2 linked regions of the Rhodopseudomonas sp. BAL398 genome follow. The protein of the gene in region 1 binds, or shares a complex with, the protein of each later gene. Links are inferred from orthologs where the notes say so. Each region holds a gene or a part of one and is shown on either strand. Other genes may lie near its edges.

Evidence for each region.
Region 2: the proteins of secA (region 1) and secY are in contact, whole or in part, in a crystal structure (PDB 3DIN), measured with the Thermotoga maritima proteins. The link is inferred for Rhodopseudomonas sp. BAL398 from one-to-one orthologs. Residues at the interface, in WP_004082002.1 of Thermotoga maritima: Glu261, Ala262, Arg263, Lys300, Ala301, Arg302, Thr303, Ile304, Ile305, Leu323, Tyr324, Asp325, Pro326, Val329, Ser330, Tyr333, Ile336, Lys340, Phe345, Val349, Glu363, Phe364, Tyr374, Ser375, Gly376, Gly377, Glu393, Ile395, Thr482, Ser483; in WP_004081795.1 of Thermotoga maritima: Glu108, Gly109, Glu110, Glu111, Ala236, Glu237, Arg238, Arg239, Ile240, Thr241, Ile242, Gln243, Tyr244, Ala245, Arg246, Arg247, Val248, Thr249, Gly250, Arg251, Arg252, Val253, Tyr254, Gly256, Ala257, Ser258, Thr259, Tyr260, Leu261, Pro262.

The regions. Positions count from the first base shown.
Region 1 is NZ_CP133111.1:4,452,820-4,461,867, forward strand. What follows is about bases 150-3,550. They hold secA (preprotein translocase subunit SecA), read left to right. Parts: upstream 150-506; coding sequence 507-3,350; downstream 3,351-3,550. Other genes in these bases: RBJ75_RS21005 (peptidylprolyl isomerase), read right to left, coding at 150-167. Also shown: more of RBJ75_RS21005, read right to left, coding at 1-149; RBJ75_RS21015 (murein L,D-transpeptidase family protein), read right to left, coding at 4,100-5,593; RBJ75_RS21020 (acetyl-CoA carboxylase carboxyltransferase subunit alpha), read right to left, coding at 5,866-6,828; RBJ75_RS21025 (siderophore-interacting protein), read right to left, coding at 7,007-7,807; RBJ75_RS21030 (PadR family transcriptional regulator), read right to left, coding at 7,807-8,442; site-specific tyrosine recombinase XerD, read right to left, coding at 8,760-9,048. UniProt on the Escherichia coli protein: Required for protein export, interacts with the SecYEG preprotein conducting channel.
Region 2 is NZ_CP133111.1:676,254-684,810, reverse strand. Bases 146-3,055 are described here. They hold secY (preprotein translocase subunit SecY), read right to left. Parts: upstream 2,312-3,055; coding sequence 980-2,311; downstream 146-979. Other genes in these bases: rpmD (50S ribosomal protein L30), read right to left, coding at 2,962-3,055; rplO (50S ribosomal protein L15), read right to left, coding at 2,461-2,949; RBJ75_RS03195 (adenylate kinase), read right to left, coding at 146-983. Also shown: more of RBJ75_RS03195, read right to left, coding at 1-145; more of rpmD, read right to left, coding at 3,056-3,156; rpsE (30S ribosomal protein S5), read right to left, coding at 3,215-3,787; rplR (50S ribosomal protein L18), read right to left, coding at 3,865-4,227; rplF (50S ribosomal protein L6), read right to left, coding at 4,239-4,772; rpsH (30S ribosomal protein S8), read right to left, coding at 4,786-5,184; rpsN (30S ribosomal protein S14), read right to left, coding at 5,195-5,500; rplE (50S ribosomal protein L5), read right to left, coding at 5,560-6,117; rplX (50S ribosomal protein L24), read right to left, coding at 6,110-6,424; rplN (50S ribosomal protein L14), read right to left, coding at 6,424-6,792; rpsQ (30S ribosomal protein S17), read right to left, coding at 6,855-7,103; rpmC (50S ribosomal protein L29), read right to left, coding at 7,114-7,323; rplP (50S ribosomal protein L16), read right to left, coding at 7,334-7,747; rpsC (30S ribosomal protein S3), read right to left, coding at 7,828-8,526; rplV (50S ribosomal protein L22), read right to left, coding at 8,550-8,557. UniProt on the Escherichia coli protein: The central subunit of the protein translocation channel SecYEG. Consists of two halves formed by TMs 1-5 and 6-10.

The sequences.
Region 1 (9,048 bases):
GTCACGTCGCTTTGGCGGATCTCGGCACCGTTCACCTTGGCAAGCACCGGATTGGCGTCTTCGGCGCGAACCGGAAGACCCGCAAACAGCACCAAAGCAAGGCAGCCGGTCACGGCGGTCAGGCCGAAGCGATGGCTGGATTTGGGTAACAACGACACGGCGGTCATGGAGAATCCTTATCTTCGGGAAATAGTGCTGTTTCGGGGCGGCGGGACAGTTGCCCAACCATGCGGCCTTGGCAACGCGAAAACTTGGTCAATTTCATGAATTCCGCGACCGGCTGGCGCGTTGACAACCCCCTGACCCAGCCATATCTGTCCCCAGACTAGTAAGGTGGGACAGGCATCGACCGGCCGAAGCTTGGCCGAATACCTCGGATTGCTGGATTCCCACTGATTTCGCGCGACGCCCGAACCGGATGCCAGCCCCTGCGTCACGATGAGTTGATAGCTTCGGTTGAATGATGTGCCGGCGGCGACGCCGAACTGCAAAGACAGGATTTTAGTATGCTCGGCGCGCTTGCTCGCAAATTTTTCGGCTCCGCCAATGATCGTCGCGTCAAGGCCTACCAGGCTCGGGTCGACGCCATCAACGCTCTGGAGCCGGAAATCGCCGCTTTGTCCGACGAGGCGCTGCGGGCCCGCACCGATGAATTCCGCAAACAGATCGCCGAAGGCAAGACCCTTGACGAATTGCTGGTGCCGGCCTTCGCCACGGTGCGCGAGGCCGCCAAGCGCACGCTCGGCCAGCGTCATTTCGACGTGCAGCTGATCGGCGGCATGGTGCTGCACGAGGGCGACATCGCCGAGATGAAGACCGGCGAAGGCAAGACGCTGGTCGCCACGCTGGCGGTCTATCTCAACGCGCTGGCCGGCAAGGGCGTGCACGTCGTCACCGTCAACGACTATCTGGCGAGCCGTGACTCCGGCTGGATGGGCCAGATCTACCGCTTCCTCGGCATGACCACCGGCGTCATCGTGCACGGTCTCGATGACGGCGAGCGGCAGAAATCCTATGCCTGCGACATCACTTACGGCACCAACAACGAATACGGCTTCGACTATCTGCGCGACAATATGAAGTACCGGCTCGAGGACATGGTGCAGCGCGGCCATGCCTACGCCATCGTCGACGAAGTCGACTCGATCCTGATCGACGAGGCGCGCACGCCGCTGATCATCTCCGGCCCGCTCGACGACCGTTCGGAATTCTACAACACCATCGACACCTTCCTGCCCAAGCTCGACAAGGCGACCGATTACGAGCTCGACGAGAAGCAGCGCACCGTGACGCTGACCGAAGCCGGCATGGAGAAGATCGAGACCCTGCTGCGCGACGCCGGCCAGCTCAAGGGCGAGTCGCTGTACGACGTCGAGAACGTCTCGGTGGTGCATCATATCAATCAGGCGCTGCGCGCCCATTCGCTGTTTTCGCGCGACAAGGACTACATCGTTCGCGACGACGAGGTGATCATCATCGACGAATTCACCGGTCGCATGATGCAGGGCCGACGCTATTCGGAAGGGCTGCACCAGGCGCTGGAAGCCAAGGAACACGTCACGGTCCAGCCGGAAAACCAGACGCTGGCCTCGATCACCTTCCAGAACTACTTCCGGATGTACGACAAGCTCGCCGGCATGACCGGCACGGCGCTGACCGAAGCCGACGAATTGTTCGACATCTACAAGCTCGAAGTGGTCGAGATCCCGACCAATCTGCCGATCGCGCGTCTCGACGAGGACGACGAGGTCTATCGCACCCAGAACGAGAAATACGCCGCGATCCTGGCCGAGGTCGAGCGCGCCAATGCGCGGCTGCAGCCGGTGCTGGTCGGCACCGCCTCGATCGAAAAATCCGAGGTGCTGGCCGACTACCTGCTCAAGCACGGCTACAAGCAGATCGACTTCGCCGATCCCAAGGGCATGGACAAACTCTATGCCGCCGCCCGCACCGGCAAGCCGGCGAAGTTGTTCGCGGTGCTGAATGCCCGCTTCCACGAGCAGGAAGCCTATATCGTCGCCGAAGCCGGCGTGCCGGGCGCGATCACCATCGCCACCAACATGGCCGGCCGCGGCACCGACATCAAACTCGGCGGCTCGCTGGAGATGCGGATCGAACACGACACCGCGGGCATCACCGACGAGGCCGAAAAGGCCGCCAAGATCGAGGAAATCAAGAAGGACGTAGAACGCTTCCGCGACATCGTGCTGAAGGCCGAGGATGTGGTCGAGATCGAGCCGGCGAAGGGCTCCAAGCCGGCCAAGACCGTGACCCGGCCCGGCGGGCTCTACATCATCGGCTCGGAACGCCATGAATCCCGCCGCATCGACAACCAGCTGCGCGGCCGTTCCGGCCGTCAGGGCGATCCCGGCCGCTCGAAATTCTTCCTGTCGCTGGAAGACGATCTGATGCGGATCTTCGGCTCCGACCGGCTCGACACCATGCTGACCAGGCTCGGCCTGAAGGAAGGCGAGGCGATCATCCATCCCTGGATCAACAAGGCGCTGGAAAAGGCGCAGCAGAAGGTCGAGGCGCGCAACTTCGACATCCGCAAGAATCTGCTGAAATTCGACGACGTCCAGAACGACCAGCGCAAGGTGATCTTCGACCAGCGCGTCGACCTGATGAAGGAAGACAGCGTCAACGAGACCGTCACCGACATGCGTCACGCCTTTGTCGAGGATCTGGTTTCCAAGCACGTCCCCGAACACGCTTATGCCGAGCAGTGGGATGTCGCCGGGCTCAAGGAAGAGCTGGATCGCGTGGTCGGCCTCGATCTGCCGGTCGATGAGTGGGCCAAAGAAGAAGGCATCGCCGACGAGGAATTGCTGGCGCGGCTGGAGAAGGTGTTCGACGAACACATGGCGGCCAAGGTGGCGCAATGGGGCCCCGAGGTGATGCGCTACGCCGAAAAGAGCATCCTGCTGCAGACCCTGGATCATCTGTGGCGCGAGCATCTGGTGATGCTGGATCATCTGCGCAACGTCATCGGGCTGCGTGGCTATGGCCAGCGCGACCCGCTGCAGGAATACAAGTCGGAGGCGTTCAGCCTGTTCGAGGCGATGATCGCGCATCTGCGCGAGGCGGTGACCGCGCAGCTGATGCGGGTCGAGATCATTCCGCCGGAGCAGGACCATGAGCTGCCGCCGATGGAAGCGCACAAGCTCGATCCGAACACCGGCGAGGACGAGATGTCGTTCGCCAATGTCTCGCTGGCGCCGGCCGACAATGCCGACAAGTCCGCGCGCGACCCGAACCGCCCCGAGACCTGGGGCAAGGTCGGCCGCAACGAGGATTGCCCCTGCGGCTCCGGCAAGAAGTACAAGCACTGCCACGGCCGCTACGCCTGAGCTGCGGCTTCGAGGCGGGGTGACCCGCTTGATTCCATAGAGCTTGTTTCCATGGATGCTGTCATTCCGGGGCGCGCGGCCGCAGGCTGAGCGAACCCGGAATCTCGCTTAGAGAGCAATTCTGTTTTTGATGGAATCAGGCTTGCGCTTCGGAGCACTCACAACGGGCACGCCCTCATGGTGAGAAGGCGCGAAGCGCCGTCTCGAACCATAGGCCGCAGACATCCGGCTCCTCATCCTTCGAGACGCCCGGCTTTGCCGGGCTCCTCAGGATGAGGACTCAGTGCCCTTGGGAACGACCAAATCCGCTTCGATCAATCGATCAATCGATCAAGCGCTTTAAGCGCCCTGCCTTGCCGCGAGATTCCGGGTTCGCTCGCAGCGGAGCTGCTCGCGCCCCGGAATGACCGAGTTTGATCAGACGGGTCATACCGACGGACGTTGCCGTTGACTCATCAATTGAGTCATGGCCGGGCTTGTCCCGGCCATCCACGCCTTTGATCCAGCACGGTTTTCAATGCGTGGATGCCCGGCACAAGGCCGGGCATGACGAACGCGAGGCTGTGCCCTTTGATGTCAGGTCGCCTGAAGCTGCGTCAGCGGCAACATCCCAGCGGCAAGATCCGAGGGTTGAGGCTGAGGCGGACTTCGGCGTGGTAGGTCGGTCCCTCGCAGATGCGGCCTGCCGGTCGAGGCGCTGTGGTCGTCGTCACCTGAAATGAAATTGCGGCGTCTTCGCCGGCGCAGCCTCAGCGCGCCGCTGAAAACCGGCTGTCGAACGAATTCGTCGACACCACCGGCGCGGCGCCGGCCATCGTGCTGCCGGACAGGGCGGCGGTGCTCTCGGAACCGAGCGAGGGCTTCAGCTGCGGCCGGGCAGCGGCCGTGTGCCTTGGCGGTTCGGCCGGGGTCGGCACCTGCGCCTGATGTCGCGGCGGCGCTGCGCTGTCCTGACCTCTGACGGCATAATTTCGCGGGGCCGTCTTGGGCTTGGCGCGGGGAATCGGCAGCGGGACCGCCTCGGCGGTCGGCTTGGCCTCGTGGCTGCCGATCCCGACCTTGCTGGCGAGGCTGCTGAAGAAATTGCTGGAGCTGGACGGGTTGTTTGACTCCACGGACGCGACATAGGCCTTAGGCGCGGTGGATTCCACCGCGGCCGCTGGCTCCGACACGGTGCCGGTCACGCCGGCGGAGATTCGCGGAGGGTTGACGGTCGGCGGGATCGTGCCCGGCGCGCGGGTCATCGCCGCGAGCGCCAGGCTTTGACTGTCGCCGCCTTCCGACAGGCCGGTCGAGGCATCGGGCAGCTTGGCGGCGAACACGCGGTTCATGCCGCCATCGATGCCGGTCTGCAGCCGCGCCACCGGCATGCCCTTGGAAATCAGCTCGGCGGTCTTGATGTCATCGCTCCGCTCCTTGGCCTTCACGGCCGAGGCGATCGAATCGGGGATCACATAGGCCGGGCACTTGCCGGCGGGGTTGAACGACAGCGGCTGCGATGCATCCGGCGGGGCGGCCGCGTCGAATACGTATTTCTTCTCGCAGAAATCGACCTTCGGCTCCTGCCGCGTCACCTCGAAATGATCATTGCCTTCCTTAAGCATCTTCCAGAACGGCATGTTCGGATTGTTGCGATGCTTGGCCAGGTTGGCCGGCGTCATCCGGAACGGATAGGCCTGAAGCTGGAACGCGCGCTGGCCGCCGAAAAACGATTCGCGGCCGAGCGAATAAATCTCGGCGATCTGTTCGTCGGTCATCGCGTAGCAGCCGCGCGACGAGCAGTCGCCATGCACCATCAGCTGCGAGCCGGTGCGCCCGAGCGCGCGATCGAAGGCGTTCGGATAGCCGGTGTTGAACGACAGGTAATAGGACGATTGCGGATTCATCTGGCCGGGCGAGATCGCGTAGAATCCTTCCGGCGCCTGGCGGTCGCCTTCGCGGATCTTCGGTCCGAGATCGCCGGACCAGCGGCAGATCGGATAGGTCTTGAGCAGAGCAAAACGGCCTGAGCGAGTCTGCTTCCAGATCTCGAGCTCGGCCTCCTGTTTGAACAGCCGCACCAGGATCGGCGATTGCAGATCCATGTCCTTGGTCTGCATCTCGGAAACCAAGCGCGGTGGCACCGGCTGATTGGCCTTGGCGTTACTCGCCAGCGAAATCTGGTCGCTATTGCAGCCGGCCAGCGCCAAGCCGGCCGCAAGCACGGCCGAGGCGACAAGCGCGCGACCTGGGAGATTGATCAAAGCGAAGCTCCGCAGCCAATGGGCAAATTCAGTCTCCGATTGTCGACAATTGTGCCCATTACCCTAGCCAAATATTATCCTTAAGACCCCGTGCTCGCAAGCCGATCAAGGCGGTGCGGACGCGCCATGCCGGGGCATGGTCAAGGAACACTGAACACGCCGCTCGCGGCCAAACTTGGACCGAACCGGCAGGCCGATGAATATGGTTAAGGAAGGTTGAGCAGAGGCTGGCGGAGCTCAGCCGTCCGCCGCATCAGTCCGGCGGGGCCGGATCAGGCCAGTTTGCGGCCGATATCGAGGAATTTCTGCCGCCGCTGCTTGCGGATGGTGTCGCGGTCCAGGTCTGCCATCGCGGCGAAGGCCTGGGCGATGGCGTCGCCCGCGGTCGCAATCATGGCGGCGGGATCGCGATGCGCGCCGCCTTTCGGCTCCGGCAGGATCTGGTCGATCACGCCGAACCGCGCCAGATCCTGCGCGGTGATCTTCATCGAGGTCGCGGCTTCCTGGGCCTTGGCGGCATCGCGCCACAGGATCGAGGAGGCGGCTTCGGGCGAGATCACGCTGTAGATCGCGTGTTCCAGCATCAGCACCCGGCTGGCGGTGGCAATCGCGATGGCGCCGCCGGAGCCGCCTTCGCCGATCACGACCGCGACATTGGCAACGCCGAGCGCCAAGCAAGCGTCGGTGGAGCGCGCGATGGCCTCGGCCTGGCCGCGTTCCTCGGCGCCGATGCCCGGATAGGCCCCGGCGGTGTCGACCAGCGACAGCACCGGAATGCCGAAACGATCGGCCATTTCCATCAGCCGCACGGCCTTGCGATAGCCTTCCGGCCGCGCCATGCCAAAATTATGCTTGAGCCGGCTCTCGGTGGAGGCGCCCTTTTCCTGGCCGATCACGCAGATGCTTTCGCCGCGGAAACGGCCGAATCCGCCGACCAGAGCTTCGTCCTCGCCGAATTTGCGATCGCCAGCCATCGGGGTGAATTCGGTGATCAGCGTCTCGATATAGTCGAGGCAATGCGGCCGCTGCGGATGCCGCGCCACCTGGGTCTTCTGCCATGGGGTCAGCGTGGCATAGAGGTCGTGCAAGGCCTGTCCGGCCTTTTCCTCGATCCGGCTGATTTCCTCGCCGATGTCGCTGCCGGACTCCGCCAGCGCACGCAATTCGTCGATCTTGGAATCAAGTTCCGCGACCGGCTTTTCAAAATCGAGATAGCTGCGCATGGGATCAGGCATTTGCACGATATGGGGTCTGGGAGGGACGGGCGATAGCGGCCAAACCCGGCTTTTCTAGCCATCGGCCGCCCGAGTCAAGCGGGCGACGCAAAAGGTAATTTGTGTCAACGACTTGGTTTCGCGCTCGCGCGGCCCACATGCGGCCATCGGCGGCGCCCGATGGCGGCAGATGACGTCCTCAGTCTTCGATGGTCTCGTGGGCGTCGGGTTCGCCGCGTTTCCAATAGCCCGCCGCCTTGGTCCAGGCTTTGGGATGGCCGCGCTGTTCGACGATCTCGCGCCGCAGCGCCCGGGCGACCGCCGCCTCGGCGGCGATCCAGACAAAACCCTCGCCTTCCGGCAGCGAAAACGCCGCCAGCGCCGCCAGCAGCTGGGCAGCGTCATCGGACGACGGATCGCGCGCGATCCAATGCGGCGTCCAGGCAGCAGCGGTGGCCAATTGCTGCGCGGCGCCGTCGGCGGTGATCACGAAACTCGCCACGGCCACGCCGGGGCGCAATTCCTCGACGCGGCGGCCGATCGCCGGCAGCGCGGTCTCGTCGCCGATCAGCGCATACCAGTCGAAATCGTCCGGCACCACGCTGGAGCCGCGCGGGCCGCCGATCTCGAGCGTGTCGCCGAGCCGCGCCGATGCCGCCCATTGGGTCGCCGGCCCGGCCTCGTGGAGAGCGAAATCGATCGTCAGCGATCCGCGCGCTCGGTCGAACCGGCGCGGGGTAAAATCCCGCATCACCGGTTTGCCGTCGGCGCCGGCCGGAAAGATCAGTTTGACGTGGTCGTCATGGCCGAGGCTGACGAAATCGCCGAGCTCCGGCGAGGTCAGGTCGAACCGCAGCATCCGCGACGGCAGCGGCGTGATTGCCGCCACTGTGAGCAGACGGCGGCGGAGTTCGTGGCGAACGCGCTGCACCTGATGGCGCGGCGTGTGATCCGGGCCAGGGGGAGTGCCCTGGCCCGGCAAGGTGTCGGTTCTGCTCATCACAGCCGCTCGATCTTGCTGGCGGCTTCGTCGATCAGCGCCACCGCTTCGTGCAGTTTGTCCTTGCCGAGGCCGGCGCCGAGCCGATGCATCAGCACGCTTTTGAGGTTGTGCATGGCGCGGCGCACCGGCACCGCGTCGGTGCGTTCGCGCATCGCGCCCATAGCTTCCAACCGCGCCAGCATGGCGGCGACTTCGGCGGCGTGCTCGGCAAGATGCGCGGTGCCGTCCGGCGTAATGGCAAATTGCTTGCGCGCGCCCTCCGACACCTGCTCCTCGATCAGGGTCATTTCGCTGAGCAGCGTCAGCGTCGGATAGATGATGCCGGGGCTCGGCGCATAGGCGCCGCCGGTCAGCTCCTCGATCGCGCGGATCAGATCATAGCCATGGCGCGGCCGGTCGGCGATCAGCTTGAGCAGCACCAGCCGCAGCTCGGCGCCCTCGAAGCGCCGGCGCCTTCCATGGCCGCGACCCTCGCCCTCCTCCTGCCAGTCCCCGGGACCGCCGTCGCGGCCGAACCGGCCGCCGCCGCGCGGGCCGGCATGGCGTTCGTCGCCAGCGTGGCGTTCGTCAAAGTGACGTTGGTGAAAATGTCCGCGACGGCCGTGGCCGAGCGCCTCTCTGAATCCAAACATGGAAAATCCTCTGTCTCGTTTATGATCGCTCTAAGATATATCATGAAAATCGGCGAAGCTAGCTCAAAGATATGTTTTCACCGCCTTGTGATATATTTTAGCGGGCCGGCAAATTGCTCCCCGCTGCTCCCCACCCGGACAGCTCGTCGCGCCGGTCGGCTAGCCCGAAGGGCGAAGCCGGGCGTCTCGAAGGATGAGGAGCCGGATGGTCTGCGGCCCATGGTTCGAGACGGCGCTTCGCGCCTCCTCACCATGAGGCGGTGCCTGTTGTGAGCGCTCCGAAGCGCAGTCCCGATTCCATCAAAAACAAAACTGCTCTAGTTGCCTTCCGCCAGCGGGTGCAGGTCGCGCACCAGGCTCTTGAGCCGCTCCTCGACCACATGGGTATAGATCTGCGTGGTGGAGATATCGCTGTGGCCGAGCAGGGTCTGGACGATGCGCAGGTCGGCGCCATTGTGCAGCAGATGGCTGGCGAAGGCGTGGCGCAGCACATGCGGGCTCACCAGCCGCGGCGGCAGCCCGGCGGTGAACGCCAATTCCTTGAGATCGCGGGCGAAATGCTGGCGGGTCAGGTGGCCGCTCTCGCCCGAGGAGGGAAACAGCCAT
Region 2 (8,557 bases), 3.8 Mb from region 1 along the record:
TTGGTCGCTGTACCGGCCTGGCGGGCCGCCGCCTTGCCAACCGGCTTCTTCGCCGGTTTGGCCGCCGATTTTGCGGGTTTTCGGGCAGTTTTGGCGGTTTTCGCAGGCTTCTTGGCCCCGACGCCAGGTTTCGCCGGCTTTTTGGCTGCCGACTCGGCCGTCTTGGTCTTGGCCACCTTGGGCTTGGCACCCTTGGATTTGGCCACCTTGGATTTGGCCACCTTGGCTTTTGCTGCCTTGGCGGCTTTCGGCGCGGCTTTCTTGGCAACCTTGGACTTGGCCGCTTTCGATTCGGCACTGGCCGGCTTGGCGCCCGGTCGCTTGCCGCGCTTCACGACCGACGAGGTGCGTCGGGCGGCCAGGGTCTTGCCGGCGGCCTTCTTGGCAGCGTCCGTGGCGGCGATCGCCGACAGGATCCGATCGATCTCCTCGGTGACGCGCTCGATGGTCATCATGCCGTCGACGGTGAGCAGCTTGCGCTGCTCGGAATAATAATGGATCAGCGGCTCGGTCTGGCTGCGATAGCTGGCCAGCCGCTTCGACAGCACTTCTGGGGTGTCGTCGGCGCGAACGGCCTCGCCACGCGCCTTCATCTCGGCGACCCGGGTCTCGACCCGCTGCAGCAGCGCGCTCTCATTGACGCGCAACTCGACCACGGCGTCGAGCTTGATGTGCTTGTTCTTCAGCAGCGCATCGAGCGCCTCGGCCTGCGGCACGGTGCGCGGGAAGCCGTCCAGGATGAATCCCTTGGCCGCATCGGGCTGATCGAGCCGATCCGAAATGATGCCGACCACGACGTCGTCGGGCACCAACCCGCCGCCAGCCATGACGTCCTTGGCCTTCAGCCCGATCGGCGTTGCGGCCGCGACAGCGGCCCGCAGCATCTCCCCGGTGGAGAGTTGAACGATGCCGTAACGCTCTACGAGTCGTAATGCCTGCGTTCCCTTGCCCGCCCCCGGCGGCCCGAGAAGGATCAATCTCATTTCTTGCGGCCCCTTAGCTTCGACTTCCTGATCAACCCTTCATATTGGTGCGCCAACAGATAGCCCTGGACCTGAGCCACAGTATCCATCGTCACGCTGACGACGATCAGAAGCGAAGTGCCGCCGAAATAGAACGGAACGGAGGCGTAGGAAATCAGGATCTCGGGGATCAGACAGACGATCGCCAGATAGCCCGCGCCCAGCACCGTAATCCGGGTCAACACATAATCGATATATTCGGCGGTGCGCTCACCGGGCCGGATGCCCGGGACGAAGCCACCATGCTTCTTCAGATTGTCGGCGGTCTCGGTCGGATTGAACACGATCGCCGTATAGAAGAAGGCAAAGAACACGATCAACGACAGATACATGATCAGGAACAGCGGACGGCCGTGGCCGAGCTGAGTGGTGATCCACTGAAACCATTCCGGGCCCTTGCCGGCATTGAAATTCGCCACCGTGGTCGGCAGCAGCAGCAAGGACGAGGCGAAGATCGGCGGGATCACGCCCGAGGTGTTGAGCTTCAGCGGCAGATGCGAGGACTGGCCCTCGAACATCTTGTTGCCGACCTGGCGCTTCGGATACTGGATCACCAGCCGGCGCTGCGCCCGCTCCATGAACACGATGAAGGCGATCACAACCACGGCCATCACCAGCACCACCAGGATCAAGCCGGTGGACAGCGCGCCCTGACGCCCGAGTTCGAGCATATTGGCCAGGGCTGACGGCAATTCGGCGACGATGCCCGCCAGAATGATCAGCGAGATGCCGTTGCCGATGCCGCGCGAGGTGATCTGCTCGCCCAGCCACATCAGGAACATGGTGCCGCCGGTCAGCGTGATCGCGGTCGACAGCCGGAAGAACAGGCCGGGATCGGAGACGACATTGCCGGCGCCTTCGAGGCCCACGGCGATGCCGTAGGACTGGAATGCGGCCAACAGCACCGTCAGATAGCGGGTATATTGGTTGAGGGTCTTGCGGCCCGACTCGCCCTCTTTCTTCAGCGCTTCGAGCTGCGGCGACACCGTCGTCAGCAGCTGCACGATGATCGAGGCCGAGATATACGGCATGATGTTCAGCGCAAAGATCGCCATGCGGTGAATGCCGCCGCCGGCGAACATGTTGAACATGCCCAGAATGCCGCCCGCCTGCGACTTGAACACCTGCTCCCAGATATTGGGATCGATGCCGGGAAGCGGAATGTAGGTCCCGAGCCGGTACACCAGCAGCGCGCCGAGGGTGAACCAAATGCGCTTCTTCAGCTCATCGGCTTTACCGAGCGCCGAAAAATTGAGGTTTGCCGCTAGTTGTTCTGCTGCAGAGACCATAATCGGCTTTCTCCTGCGCCGCTCGCACCGCGATGCCCCGGACAGCGGGTCATCCGGTCAACGCCGGACTTCAATTTGGTATGCGGCTGGCGAAAAATCCACCGTCCCGGCCACGCCGGCGCCTGTTTTTACAGGCGATGACGCGGATGTTACGCAGCCTCGCCGGCGTCTTTCTTCGGCGGCGCGAGAACCGTCACGGTGCCGCCGGCCTTCTCGACCGCGGCGATCGCGGTTTTCGATGCGCCGTGGACCTCGATGGTCAGCTTCGACGTCACCGCGCCACGGCCCAGAAGCCGCACGCCGTCCTTGACCCGACGGATCACGCCGGCCTTCACCAATGCCTCGGCATTGATGGTGGCGGCGCCGTCGATGGTCTTGGCGTCGATCGCTTCCTGCAGCCGGTCGAGATTGATCTCGGTGAATTCCAACCGGAAGATGTTGGTGAAGCCACGCTTCGGCAGGCGCCGATGCAACGGCATCTGGCCGCCTTCGAAGCCCTTGATGGCCACGCCCGAACGCGCGGTCTGGCCCTTGCCGCCACGGCCCGCGGTCTTGCCCTTGCCGGATCCGATGCCTCGGCCAACGCGCATACGCTTCTTGCGCGAGCCGGCATTGTCGGCGATATCGCTGAGCTTCATCGCCCTGTCTCCTTATTTCTCGTCGACGACGCGGACGAGGTGTTGAACCTTGGCGATCATGCCGCGAACCGCAGGAGTATCCGGCAGCTCGGTGACGCGACCGATCTTGTTTAGCTTGAGGCCGATCAGCGTCTCGCGCTGCGAGTGATGGCGGCGGATCGCGCTGCCGGTCTGCTCGACCTTGATCATATTTGCGGCGTTTGCCATCGTCGATAACTCCAGATCGCGTCTTGTCTATTCCGGCCTGATCAATCGATCACGCCGCCTATTCGGCAACCACCTCGGCGTCGCCGCCGACCCGGCGCGACTGCAAGGTCGAGACCTTGATGTTGCGGCGCGCCGCGACCGAACGCGGCGAATCCTGGTGCTTCAACGCATCGAAGGTGGCGCGAACCATGTTGTAGGGGTTCGACGAACCGATCGACTTGGCCACCACGTCCTGGATGCCGAGCGTTTCGAACACCGCACGCATCGGGCCGCCGGCGATGATGCCGGTACCCGCCGGCGCCGAGCGCAGATACACCCTGCCCGCGCCATGACGACCGGCAATGTCGTGATGCAAGGTGCGACCCTCGCGCAGCGCGACGCGCGTCAGGTTGCGCTTCGCCGATTCGGTGGCCTTGCGGATCGCCTCGGGCACTTCGCGCGCCTTGCCATGGCCGAAACCGACCCGGCCCTTCTGATCACCGATCACGACCAGCGCGGCAAAGCCGAAGCGCTTGCCGCCCTTGACCACCTTTGCCACCCGGTTGATATGGACGAGCTTGTCGACGAATTCACTGTCGCGCTCTTCCCGACCACCCCTGTGGCCTCCACCGCGTTCGCGTTCACCTGCCATGGTGTTTTCCAATCCTTGCGAGGCCTGTCTCTGAAAGACGTGCGCCCCTATCCTGGTGTCCGTTCAATTCCAAAAGCTTAGAAGCTGAGACCGCTTTCGCGGGCCGCATCGGCCAGCGCCTTGACGCGTCCGTGATAAAGATAGCCGCCGCGATCGAAAACGACCTCGGTGACACCGTTCTTCACCGCGCGTTCGGCCAGCAGCTTGCCGACGGCCTTGGCGGCGTCGATGTCGGCACCGGTATTGCCGGTGTCGCGCATCGACTTCTCCAGAGAGGATGCCGAAGCCAACGTCTCGCCTTTCAGGTCGTCGATGACCTGCGCGTAAATGTGCTTCGACGAGCGGAACACCGACAGCCGAGGACGACCGTTGGCAATCCGGCGCAGCGAGGCCCTCACGCGATTCTTGCGCCGGGCATTCGTGATCTTGAGTTTCGACATGACCGGCTCCGTTACTTCTTCTTGCCTTCCTTGCGGAAGATAAATTCGTCGGAATAGCGTACGCCCTTGCCCTTATAGGGCTCCGGCGGCCGATAGCTGCGGATCTCCGCGGCAACCTGACCGACACGCTGCGAATCGTTGCCCGAAATGAAGATCTCGGTCGGCTTCGGCACCGTAATGGTGATGCCTTCCGGAATGTCGTAGACGACGTCGTGGCTGTAGCCCAGCGCCAGCTGCAGCTTCTTGCCCTGCAACGCAGCGCGATAGCCGACGCCGGTGATGTCGAGCTTCTTCTCGAAGCCCTTGGTGACACCCACCAGCAGATTGGCGATCTGGGCGCGCGCGGTACCGTACAGCGCCTGCGAACGCTTGGTCTCGAACCGCGGCGCGACCGTCACCGATCCGCCTTCGTATTTCACGTCGACATCGTCGTGGACGATGAACTGAAGCTGACCTTTCGGCCCCTTCATCTGGACGGTCTGGCCCGCGACGGTCGCGGTCACACCCGACGGGACCGGGACGGGCTTCTTGCCAACGCGTGACATGGTCGATCCTTCCTCAGAACACCGTGAAGAGAACTTCACCGCCCACATTCGCGTCTCGCGCTTCGTGGTCGGCCATGATTCCCTTAGGCGTCGATAATACCGAAATGCCGAGGCCGTTGTTCACGCGCGGCAGGTTCTTGACCGATGCGTAGACACGCCGTCCTGGCTTGGAAACCCGTTCGATCTCGCGGATCACGGGCTCGCCGTCGAAATATTTCAGCTCGATCTCGAGCTCGCTGCGGCCGGACGCGTGCTCGACGCTGGCGTAGCCGCGGATGTAGCCCTCGCTCTTGAGGACTTCGAGAACGTTGGCGCGCATCTTCGAGCCAGGCGTCGACACCTTGGACTTGGCGCGCATCTGGGCGTTGCGGATACGGGTGATGAGATCGCTGATCGGATCGTGCGTTGACATGCCCGCCCCCTTACCAGCTGGACTTCACGAGGCCCGGAACCAGGCCTCTGGACCCGAGATCGCGGATCGCGATACGGCTGAGCTTGTTGAGCCGGTAGACCGAGCGGGCCCGTCCGGTGATCTCGCAACGGTTGCGAATCCGCGTCGCCGACGAATTGCGCGGCATCTCGGCGAGCTTCAGCGTCGCCGCGAACCGCTCTTCCATCGGCAGCGTCTTGTCGGAGATGATGGCCTTCAAACGCGCGCGCTTGGGCGCTGCGTTCTTGGTCATTGTCTTCCGACGGTTGTTCTTCTCGATCGAACTCTTCTTTGCCATGCTTGGCTCCTGGGTTTCCGCGTTTGAGAGGCAGATCAGCTCAAAGGCTAGTCAGCTTCTCACTGCCGGAACGGGAAATTGAATGCGGTCAACAGGGCGCGGGCCTCGTCGTCGGTCGTCGCGGTGGTGCACACCGTGATGTCCATGCCCCAAGTTTCCCCCATCTTGTCGAAATCGATTTCGGGGAAAATGATATGCTCCTTGATGCCGAGCGAGTAATTGCCGCGGCCGTCGAAGCTCTTCGCGTTCAGGCCACGGAAATCCCGCACGCGCGGCAGCGCGACGTTGATCAGGCGGTCGATGAACTCGTACATCTTGGCCTTCCGCAGCGTCACCTTGGCGCCGATCGGCTGATTTTCACGCAGCTTGAAGGTCGCGATCGCGGCCCGCGAGAACGTGATGATCGCCTTCTGACCAGCGATCAGGCTGAGATCGGCGGCTGCCGTATCGGCCTTCTTGCGGTCATTGACGGCCTCGCCGATACCCATGTTCAGCACGACCTTGTCGAGCCGCGGCACCTGCATGACGTTGGCATAGCCGAACTGTTCGGTCAGCTTGCCGCGAATTTCCCGGTCGAATTGTTCGCGCAGGCGCGGAACGTAAGCGGTCTCAGCCATCGATCTCTGCTCCCGAGCTCTTGGCGATGCGGACTTTCTTGCCGTCAGCCAGAATCTTGAAACCGACGCGCGTCGGCTTGCCGTCTTTGCCGACGATCGCGATGTTGGACAGGTGGATCGGCGCCTCTTTGGCGATGATGCCGCCTTCCTGAGCCTGGGTCTGCTTCTGGTGACGTTTCACCATGTTGATCCCACGGACCAGCGCCTTCTCGTCGGTGGGACGCACCTCGAAGACTTCGCCGGTGCGACCCTTGTCGCGGCCGTTCAGCACGATAACCTTGTCACCCTTCCGGATCTTGGCAGCCATCACAGCACCTCCGGCGCGAGCGAAATGATCTTCATGTGGTTCTTGGCGCGCAGCTCGCGCGGCACCGGCCCGAAGATACGGGTGCCGATCGGCTCGGACTGATTGTTGATCAGCACGGCGGCATTGCGGTCGAAGCGGATGACGGAGCCATCTGCCCGGCGGATGTCCTTGCGGACCCGCACAACCACGGCCTTCATCACGTCGCCCTTTTTCACCTTCCCTCGCGGGATGGCTTCCTTGATCGACACGACAATGACATCGCCAACGGTGGCATACCGGCGCTTGGATCCCCCAATCACCTTAATGCACATGACACGGCGTGCGCCTGAATTATCGGCCACGTCGAGGTTGGTCTGCATCTGAATCATTGATGCACCTCGTCCTCTTTCTGATGCGCAAAGTCGCGCTTAACTGGTGCGCAAGTCGCGCTTTAGGCGGTCTTCTTCTGTTCGCCCCGGACCACGGTCCAGCGCTTCAACCTCGAGATCGGCTTGCTCTCCTCGATCCACACGATGTCCCCCGGCTTGAACTCGTTGTTCTCGTCGTGGGCATGGTAGTTCTTGGAGCGTCGAATGGTCTTCTTGTAGATCGGATGGGTGAAGCGGCGGTCAACCCGCACCACGACAGTCTTGGCTTGCTTGTCACTCACGACCAAGCCTTGCAGCGTACGTTTCGGCATGTCGGGTCCCTTACTTCGTCTTCGCGTCGCGCTTCTGCGCGGCGACGGTCTTGATGCGGGCGATGTCGCGGCGGGCTTCGCGCAGACGCGAGGTGTTCTCGAGCTGCCCGGTGGCGCGCTGGAACCGCAGGTTGAAGCGCTCCTTCTTCAGATTGAGGACGGCGTCGTCCATCTGATCGGGGCTCATCGCGCGGATATCGGCGGTTTTCAAATCGGCCATGATCGTCATCCTATTCCGCGATACGCGTGACGAAACGCGTCTTGATCGGCAGTTTGGCGGCAGCCAGCGTGAACGCTTCCTTGGCGACTTGCGGGGTGACGCCGTCGATCTCGAAGATCACCCGGCCAGGCTTGACGCGGGCAACCCACAATTCCGGGGTGCCCTTGCCGGAGCCCATTCGAACTTCGGCGGGCTTCTTCGACACCGGCACGTCCGGGAAGATCCGGATCCAGACCCGGCCGGCGCGCTTCATGTGACGGGTCAGCGCGCGACGGGCGGCTTCGATCTGACGGGCGGTGATACGCTCCGGCGCCATCGCCTTCAGCCCGAACTGGCCGAACGACAAGGTCGCGCCCGAGGTCGCAACGCCGTGGATACGGCCCTTATGCGCCTTGCGGAACTTGGTCTTCTTTGGTTGCATCATGGCTTACGCCCTCAAACCTTCTGTCTTGCGCATGATCTGGCCCGAAAACCGGTGCCCACTTTTCGGGATCATGCTGTCGATCAAGCGGCGTCGCGACGCGGCCGGGAATTGTCACCCTCGGCCTGGCGCTTGTCTTGGGCCATCGGATCGTGTTCGAGGATTTCGCCCTTGAAGATCCAGACCTTGACGCCGCAGGTGCCGAACGTGGTGAATGCGGTGGCGACACCATAGTCGATGTCGGCGCGCAGCGTATGCAACGGCACGCGACCTTCGCGATACCACTCCATCCGCGCGATTTCGGCGCCGCCGAGACGGCCCGAACAATTGATACGAATGCCCTCGGCACCCAGACGCATCGCCGACTGCACGGCGCGCTTCATGGCGCGGCGGAACGCGACGCGGCGCTCGAGCTGCTGGGCGATCGATTCGGCGACCAACGTGGCGTCGAGCTCCGGCTTGCGGATTTCGACGATGTTGATGACGACGTCCGACGCGGTGATGTCGGCGACCTTCTTGCGCAGCCGATCGATGTCGGCGCCCTTCTTGCCGATCACGACGCCGGGACGCGCGGAGTGGATCGTCACGCGGCACTTCTTGTGCGGGCGCTCGATCACGATCCGAGCCACGGCGGCCTGCTTCAATTCCTTGTGCAGGACTTCGCGGATCTTGACGTCCTCGTGCAGCAGCTTGCCGTACTCGTTCTTCCCGGCATACCAACGGGAATCCCAGGTCCGGTTAATGCCCAGACGCAGCCCGATTGGATTGATCTTCTGACCCATCGAAAGTCTCCCGCGCCCTGGCTTTAAGCGC